DNA from 2 places in the Paenibacillus sp. J22P143 genome. Region 1 is predicted to be linked to the other one. Evidence: riboswitches for the same ligand, from Rfam matches in the RefSeq annotation. Region 1 holds a riboswitch; the other holds the start of a gene.
What was found. A riboswitch is a leader RNA that binds a small molecule or an ion and turns the genes downstream of it on or off. The one in region 1 is predicted to bind thiamine pyrophosphate.
Positions count from the first base shown of each region.

Region 2: another riboswitch for thiamine pyrophosphate. It lies ahead of AC58PQ_RS20225 (ECF transporter S component); the one in region 1 lies ahead of thiC (phosphomethylpyrimidine synthase ThiC).

Region 1 covers NZ_JCAUAQ010000002.1:232,888-237,182, forward strand. The annotation lists gene AC58PQ_RS04815 (alpha/beta hydrolase) at 1-91, shown strand, start outside; gene bioC (malonyl-ACP O-methyltransferase BioC) at 54-923, shown strand; gene thiC (phosphomethylpyrimidine synthase ThiC) at 988-2,763, opposite strand; TPP riboswitch at 2,855-2,964, opposite strand; gene AC58PQ_RS04830 (AbrB/MazE/SpoVT family DNA-binding domain-containing protein) at 3,016-3,252, opposite strand; gene AC58PQ_RS04835 (GNAT family N-acetyltransferase) at 3,464-4,295, shown strand, end outside.
Region 2 covers NZ_JCAUAQ010000017.1:3,034-7,328, reverse strand. The annotation lists gene pyk (pyruvate kinase) at 1-790, opposite strand, end outside; gene AC58PQ_RS20235 (helix-turn-helix transcriptional regulator) at 917-1,699, shown strand; gene AC58PQ_RS20230 (DUF3105 domain-containing protein) at 1,700-2,395, opposite strand; TPP riboswitch at 2,575-2,684, shown strand; gene AC58PQ_RS20225 (ECF transporter S component) at 2,822-3,418, shown strand; gene AC58PQ_RS20220 (ABC transporter ATP-binding protein) at 3,424-4,295, shown strand, end outside.

The DNA of each region.
Region 1 (4,295 bases):
TCCGTTTATGGAAAGAGAGGCTGACATAGCTGATAAAATGAGGAGTTGGTGGCATGAACGCGAAGAAAACCGCTATTCGTCGTCAGTTTAACCGTAGCTCCAAGGGGTTGTATGATCATCATGCCCATGTGCAGCGAAGCATGGCTGAGAGGCTGGCACAATCTCTGCGGGATGTCCACGCAGATGAGTTCAACATACTTGAGATCGGCTGCGGCACGGGAGCTCTTACCGAAATTTTGTTGAACAAGTGGTCGTCATCCGTGTCGATTACTGCACTTGATATCGCACCAGAGATGATCAAAGTAGCTGAACAGCGAGTGCGATCAAGTAGATGGAACGAGATAGATGCCGTATACGGCCTTTCGTCTCGATTACGATTTTTGGTTGGGGATGTTGAAACGTGGGCGCATGATGCTCCAACAGCTTCATTTGATCTCATCGTCTCTAACGCCTGTTTCCAATGGCTGAATCATCCAAGGCAAACGCTAGGGCATCTTCGGCGGATTATTCGTCCTGGAGGCAGGCTGGTGTTCACCACTTTCGGACCCGATACGTTCTATGAATTGCACGAGTCATTTCAAGAAGTATATCGAGCAATCGGTATAGAACCGCAGCGGCATGGGCTGTCTTTACAATCGAGAGCGCAGTGGAAGGAATGGCTTTTAGAAGCGGGATTTTCACATATCCAAGACGAGCATTCGATCCAAAAAGAAATGTATGCGTCTGTAAGAGAATTTCTTTACTCCGTAAAAGCAATGGGAGCTAGCACGTCAGAAGCCATTGCATGGCATGGTCTCAGCAAACGACGTCTGTTCGCCAAGATGTATGAAGTATACGAGGAAAAGTTCGGTATACAGGGGGGCGTTGTTGCGAGTTACGAGCTTCTTATGTTCGAAGCGGAGGCGGATGAGTGGAAAGGATAATTCCTTCTAATAGATGAAGATTCACTGAAAGGAAAAGAGGGTTGCCGCAGCAACCCTCTTTTGTTTACGTATAAATTTTGTGACCCGCTTTCTTAAAAGCCTCCGACTTTTCACTCATGCCTTGTTCAATGGCTTGCGCATCCTCAATGCCTTGTAGTTTGGCGTAGTCTCGGATATCTTGGGAAATCCGCATGGAGCAGAACTTAGGACCGCACATCGAACAAAAATGAGCGATCTTGGCACCTTCTGCAGGCAGTGTCTCATCATGATACGCTATGGCTCTTTCTGGATCCAAGGATAAGTTGAATTGATCATGCCACCGGAATTCGAAACGTGCCTTAGATAACGCATTATCGCGATCCATGGCGCCTTTATGACCTTTGGCTAAATCAGCGGCATGAGCAGCAATTTTATAGGTGATAACCCCTTCACGAACGTCATTTTTATTGGGCAAGCCCAAATGCTCTTTGGGAGTTACATAGCACAGCATGGCTGTACCAAACCAGCCTATCATCGCTGCTCCAATGGCAGAAGTGATATGGTCATAGCCTGGCGCAATATCCGTAGTAAGCGGTCCTAATGTGTAAAAAGGAGCTTCATCACAGATTTCAAGTTGTTTATCCATATTTTCCTTGATTAAATGCATGGGTACGTGACCAGGGCCTTCTACCATGACTTGCACGTCATGCTTCCAGGCGATTTTGGTGAGTTCACCTAACGTTTCTAATTCTGCAAACTGGGCTTCATCATTCGCATCTGCAATAGATCCTGGGCGTAAACCGTCGCCTAATGAAAAGGATACATCATAGGCTTTCATGATTTCACAGATCTCTTCAAAATGTGTATACAGGAAGTTTTCCTGATGGTGGGCGAGACACCAGGCTGCCATAATAGAGCCGCCTCGTGAAACAATACCTGTTACTCGTTTAGCCGTAAGAGGAACATAACGCAGCAGAACACCAGCATGAATGGTAAAGTAATCGACGCCTTGCTCAGCTTGTTCAATAAGCGTGTCTCGGTACACTTCCCATGTCAAATCTTCTGCTTTGCCATTCACTTTCTCTAGTGCTTGATAAATAGGTACGGTACCAATAGGAACAGGGGAGTTACGAATAATCCATTCTCGGGTGGTATGAATGTTTTTACCCGTAGAGAGATCCATAATATTATCAGCGCCCCAGCGAGTAGCCCATCTCATTTTTTCCACTTCTTCTTCAATGGAGGACGATACAGCAGAATTTCCTATATTCGCATTGATTTTCACGAGAAAGTTACGTCCAATAATCATAGGCTCACTCTCAGGGTGATTAATATTTGCGGGGATAATCGCTCTGCCGCGAGCGACCTCGTCCCTCACAAATTCCGGAGATACATTTTCGCGAATCGCGATATATTCCATTTCGGACGTGATGATACCTTGACGTGCATAATGCATCTGGGTTACATTACGACCATTTTTCGCTCGCATAGGGTGACGATGTAAACCGGGAAAAACCTCAGCAACGTGCTCGCCCTTGGAATATCCGTTATCTTCCGGTTTAATCGTTCTTCCTTCATACAGTTCAACATCGCTGCGTTCTAAAATCCAATTCAAACGATTAGGTGGAATTCCTTCACGAATATCCGTTTGGATCTCCTCGTCTGTATATGCGCCGCTCGTGTCGTACACACGCAGAGGGGCGTTTTCCTGTTCTCCGTAAGCACCTGTTGTAGGACTCAATGTGATTTCACGCATAGGAACTCGGATGTCCTTTCGCGAGCCCTCGACATACACTTTTTTGCTTCCCGGAAAAGAGGAGATTGAAGAAGAGACGTTTTCTTTACTTGTTTCCATTGACATTTTCCCATGCCTCCTATAATTGATTGTGATCAAGCGGAGGATTCATGCTGCGAAAAAAGACCGCATCTCTAATAGAGGCGGTCTCCTGGTATACAAAGAGATCTTGTGTTCCTCCGCTGGCATTATCCAGATCAGGTTTAACGGTCGATAGTTGTAACTATCCTCTCAGCCTGGTCTCACCAAGCTCCCGTGACTATGCACTTAGGTATTTAATTTACACGTTAATTCCAAATTATGCAAATGTTATTTTGTTTAGGTAATCTCATCAATACATTTGCTGCAAACGAGCTTCCCTTTGAAATAGGACATGTCCTCAAAATTACCACAGAACACACAAGCAGGCATATACTTCTTAAGTGTAATACGCTCTGGATCTACATAGACCTCGATCGCATCACCGATCTCAATATGAAGTGTACGTCGAAGCTCAATAGGCAAAACAATACGTCCCAGCTCGTCTACTTTTCTTACGATTCCCGTTGATTTCATATACATTTACCCCCCTTTATTTCATGAACGAATGAAAGGCATCTCCAAGTTACAAGGCATCATAATGTGTATATACATCTATTCCACATATGCACTCAAATTCCTTTTATTTACTTCTTCTGTTTTAAGAATGTTGATAATATTCGGGTTGTATGGATTGCTTTGAATTCTACATGTTAGAATGGAAGCAAATAGACAAATGGGAGGCCCTATGGATCAAATCAGATTATTGAAGCAGGATGAATTGAAGGACAGTCTTGCGTTGTCGGAGTTTGCTTTTCAATTTGCTATGTTGCCGGAGGAGCGGGAAGACCGGTTGGCTGTGATGAAGTCCGAACAGATCTGGGGATATTTCGTGGAGGATCGGCTAGCAGCGAAATTAATGATTCTGGAGTTGAAAACGTGGATTAACGGCAAAGCATTGGGGATGGGCGGCATTGCTTCTGTTGCGACATGGCCAGAATATCGTCGTCAGGGAATGGTCGGCCAACTGTTGTCACAATCGCTGAAATCGATGAAAGAGTCCGGGCAGGTCGTATCGTTCCTAGCGCCGTTTGCCTTTGCGTTTTATCGCAAATACGGCTGGGAAGCCTATATTGATTACATGCGTTATGAAATTGCCGCAAACCAGTTACCCAAGCCGGAGGTTGCAGAAGGTAGCACGCTGAGACGGATCGAAGCGGAAGCGGCGGTGCTGAATCCGATCTATGAGGCGTATGCGAAACGCTTTAACGGAATGCTCGTTCGGACCGAAGCATGGTGGAGTAATAGAGTTTTCAAGCCTAAGAAAGGGATCGTAACCCTGTACTTGAATCCTGCTGGTGAGCCGGAAGGCTACATCATATATCAGGTAAAGGAAAGGATACTCACCGTACATGAGTTGGTTGCACTAAGTGAGGACGCCAATCGTGCGCTATGGCGATTGATCTCCAATCATGACTCGATGGTTGACAAAGTAGTATGCCAGGCGCCGCTTGGCGACCCGCTGCCTTATTTGTTGGCGGATCCCCGAATCAAGCAGGAAGTCATTCCTTATTTTATGG
Region 2 (4,295 bases), on a different contig from region 1:
CGCGAATCATATCTTTTTGAGCAATCGGAACTTCTTCTGTCGGAATTTCAACCCCAAGGTCGCCACGGGCAACCATGATGCCATCGGATGCTTCCAAGATGCCAGCGAAGTTCGTCATGCCTTCTTCGTTCTCGATTTTTGAAATAATCGGCGTCAAGCCAGCGCCTTGCTGCTCGAGCAGTGCACGAACCTCGCGAACATCGTTGCCGTTGCGAACGAAGGACATTGCGACGATTGAAATATTTTCTTCAACACCGAATTTGATGTGCATCACATCGCGCTCTGTTACACCTGGCAGGGAAGTACGTACGCCCGGCAAGTTAACACCTTTACGCTGTTTCAACTGAGCGGGGTTCAATACCGTACAAGTAACCTCTGTACCGTCAATCATTTCAACACGTAGCTCGATGGAGCCGTCGTCGATTAGCACAAGATTGCCTGGCTTTACGTCTTGCGGCAAGCCTGGATAGTTTACGGATACGCGGCTGGAATCGCCGATAATTTGCTCCGTCGTCAAGACGATACGATCGCCCGTCTGTAGATCATAAGAAGCATCTTTCAATTGACCGATGCGGATTTCTGGACCTTTAATATCCATCAGAATCGGGATAATTGTACCCATTTCTTGGGCAGCTTGGCGTACACGCTGAATACGACCGCGGTGCTCATCGAGATCGCCGTGAGCCATATTTAATCTGGCAACGCTCATGCCAGCGCGAATTAATTCTTTCAGGGTTGGAACGGAGTCGCACGCAGGACCCATCGTACAAATGATTTTTGTTTTACGCATCGTGAAGGACTTCCTTTCGCATGTAAGAGAGTAGTTGGCTTCATTATATGCCTTATTGATGCGAGTTTCTATGAACTATAGTATGATATGTGTAATATAGTACGATAAAAGGGAGGCGTGACCCCTATGCAGCTAACAGGCTTCCACTATGATAAAAGCAGTACATGGAACGAGGAACAGCCGAATATTCGATCCGATTGGACACTTATTTTCGTGATCTATGGCCGCTGTGTGTACTGGATTCGCGAGAAAAAACAAGTGCTAGAGAAAGGGCAATGGCTGCTCATTCCAAGCCATACCCCCTACTATGGTCGAAGTGTGCCCACCAAAATTCATGAGAAATTTGTGCTGCAGTTCGATGCACGAACAGCCTCGGACGTCTTCCCGCTGCTTCATCTAACGTCCCCTGCCTGCCGGCAGACGGGGAAATTCGATATCATTGCCGACCGGCTGCGACTGATCCACAGAGGGTGGCAAGACAAACAGCCCTATTACCAGGCGCTATGCGAAGCGCACTGGCAAGAGTTGTTTGTGTACCTCCAGCGGGAGTGGGATCAAGCGGCCACAACCTCGACAACCGCACTACTCGTGGAACAAATGAAGGGGTATATTCAGAATCATTACCGCGAACATGTAACCAAGGATGAGCTAGGCGCTAGCATTAACCGATCTCCGAATTATGCAGCATCCCTTTTTCGCCAAGTTACAGGTCAAACGATCAGTGAATTCGTTCACGTTACGAGGATCAAAACAGCCGTCTACATGCTGCGGCATTCCGCTCTGACGGTAACCGAAATAGCCGAGTTCATCGGCTATAACGATCCTTCTTATTTTTATCGCGTATTCCGAAGAATTACGGGTTTAGTACCAACCGAGCTAGTTTCAGATCGTGAAACCATTCGTAAATAACTACATCGTTCCGCCGCCAAGACGTACGTTAGCCGGAATTTGCTCAGGACCTTTGTTGATATTGTCGTGAATAAACGTACCAACACTAGCTTCATCGAATTTGGCGAGTGGCATTGTTTTCGTCCATGCCGTTATAACGACTTCTTGATCGGCAGGCACATCCACATTGGGAACGGCGAGAACACCAGCACCAGCCGTCTTGAAATGAGTCAAATATTCGATCTGATCGACCAGCTCTTTCGGTGCATCTGGATGATAATGAATGATGATATCGCCATGCTCCAGATTGTGGACAAGCAACTCGTAACCAGGTCTCTCCTTATAGAATCCGAACTTCAAATCGTGAGGGCTATGTGTGCCGGAGGTAGGGATTTTCATCTCGTACATCAAGGTGCCATCCTTGTGATCGCGTCCGTAATCTTTATCTGTTGTGACCTGAATGTTGGCATGGTAATTAAGCTGATCTAGACTATACTTGCTGGCTGAGCTTTGAATGAGTGAAGTACCTATACTGCCAATCGCGATAATAAGTAGGGCATGTGAAATAAGGAGCCAGGTTTTATGCTTCTTTTTCAGGGCTTGCTTTTCGGCCTTTTTCAACCGAGAGCTGCTATCTTTGTTCATTCTTGCTGTCAGCACGTAGCCAATCATAGCAGCAATGAGTATGGCTAGTCCGATATAAAGCAACATTGTCATTGTTTCAGTCCCCTTCTGCATCGTGGAATGATCCATCCTGGATAGGCTCCGTTATTGAAAAATAATGAAGACACTACAAATTGTAGTTTTACTTTGGGGTAGAAGTCAACTACTACGACGAAACTTTTGGGAAAAAAGGATTGCCAAAAAGCGGCTAATCCGCTACAGTTAAGCCAAATGAATAGCAACACGGGTGCTTGATGAAGTCAGGCTGAGATAGTGGCCCTATGCCACTGACCGTTAATCTGATCTGGATAATGCCAGCGTAGAGACCTGATGTGCTTTTTTTGCACAAATGTTCAAGCCTACCGTTAATCCGGCGGGCTTTTTTTGTCCTTAGGGACGAAGGAGACCATGTATCTTAGGTTGGCGTGTTCGCCTATCTCATTGACAAATATGGATTGGGGAAAAGGAGTCGAGTAGAAGATGGCGCAGCAAGAAGTAAGTAAAAAAGGGTTGAAGCTGACTGATATTTTGATCACGATTGTTATTTCAGCGGTGTTCGGTGTAATTTATCGGATTTGGGGACCGTTCTATGATCTATTGAAGCCACTAGGTTTGCATGCAGAACAGTTAAGCTACGGGATGTGGTTCATGGCGGCGACATTCGCTTTTCTCGTCATTCGTAAGCCAGGGGTTGCCCTGTTGGCAGAAGTGGCGGCTGCAACGATTGAGGCACTATATGGCGGCCATTGGGGAGTGGCAACGCTCGTGTTTGGTTTACTTCAAGGACTTGGTGCGGAGCTGGCGTTTGCTTTATTCCGCTACCGTCGTACAACCGTGGGGGTAACCATTCTCGCAGCCTTTGCTTCAGCGATCATGTCCTTATTTGTGGATACTTACTATGGCTATATCGAGCAACTCACTTTATGGAATTACGTTTTGTTCGTTAGCTTGCGACTACTAGGCAGTGCTTTGATCGCTGGCGTGTTCGCGTACTATTTGACGGATGCATTGTCTCGTACAGGTGTACTGAATCTGATTCGCCCCGTTTCCAAAAAAGATTACGACGTACTGGGGTAAACGAGATGAGCGAAGGAATGAGCGTTACGAATCTACGGTTAAAATATCCCGGCGACGACGCCCCCCTGATCTTTCAGGGGGTTTCCTTTTCCACCCGGCCTGGTGAGAAGGTGCTGCTTCTGGGACCTAGCGGATGCGGCAAATCTACCCTGCTTCAGGTGCTGAGCGGAATTGTCCCTGACATGATCGAGCTTCCGCTCAAAGCGGATGAGATTCGCAGACCTAGACGATGGGGGTATGTGTTTCAGGATCCTGATACGCAGTTTTGTATGCCCTATATCGACGAAGAGATCGCGTTCGTATTGGAAAATCAGGAAGTGCCGCGCGAAGAAATGCCTGCGCGTATTCAGCATTATTTGGACTTGGTCGGCCTTCATTTACCAGATGCTCACACACTGATTAGTACGCTGTCTCAAGGGATGAAGCAGCGACTAGCGATTGCTAGCGTACTGGCGTTAGAGCCAGAGGTGATCTTCCTCGATGAGCCTACGGCGCTGCTGGATGACGAGGGCACGAAGCAGGTGTGGGACACGATCCGGTCGATTAGCGGGGATAAAACCCTCCTCATCGTGGAGCACAAAATTAGCGGCATGCTGGATCTTCTCGACCGTCTGATCATCCTGACACCTGAGGGTGGGGTTTTGGCGGATGGGCCACCGCATGCCATGTTCGAGACGTACAAGGAACAAATCAGGGAATACGGGATTTGGTATCCCGAGGTGTGGGAGGATTATGCCAAGGAGAACCTGTATGCGGATGCGAGGGTGGATGACCAGAGAACCTTCCAACATAGCGTACAGTCCATAGAGCCCGTCATGGTCTTCCAGGATTTCGTCGGACTTCGCAGCGGGCAGATCAGGACCTCTGTGGATAACTT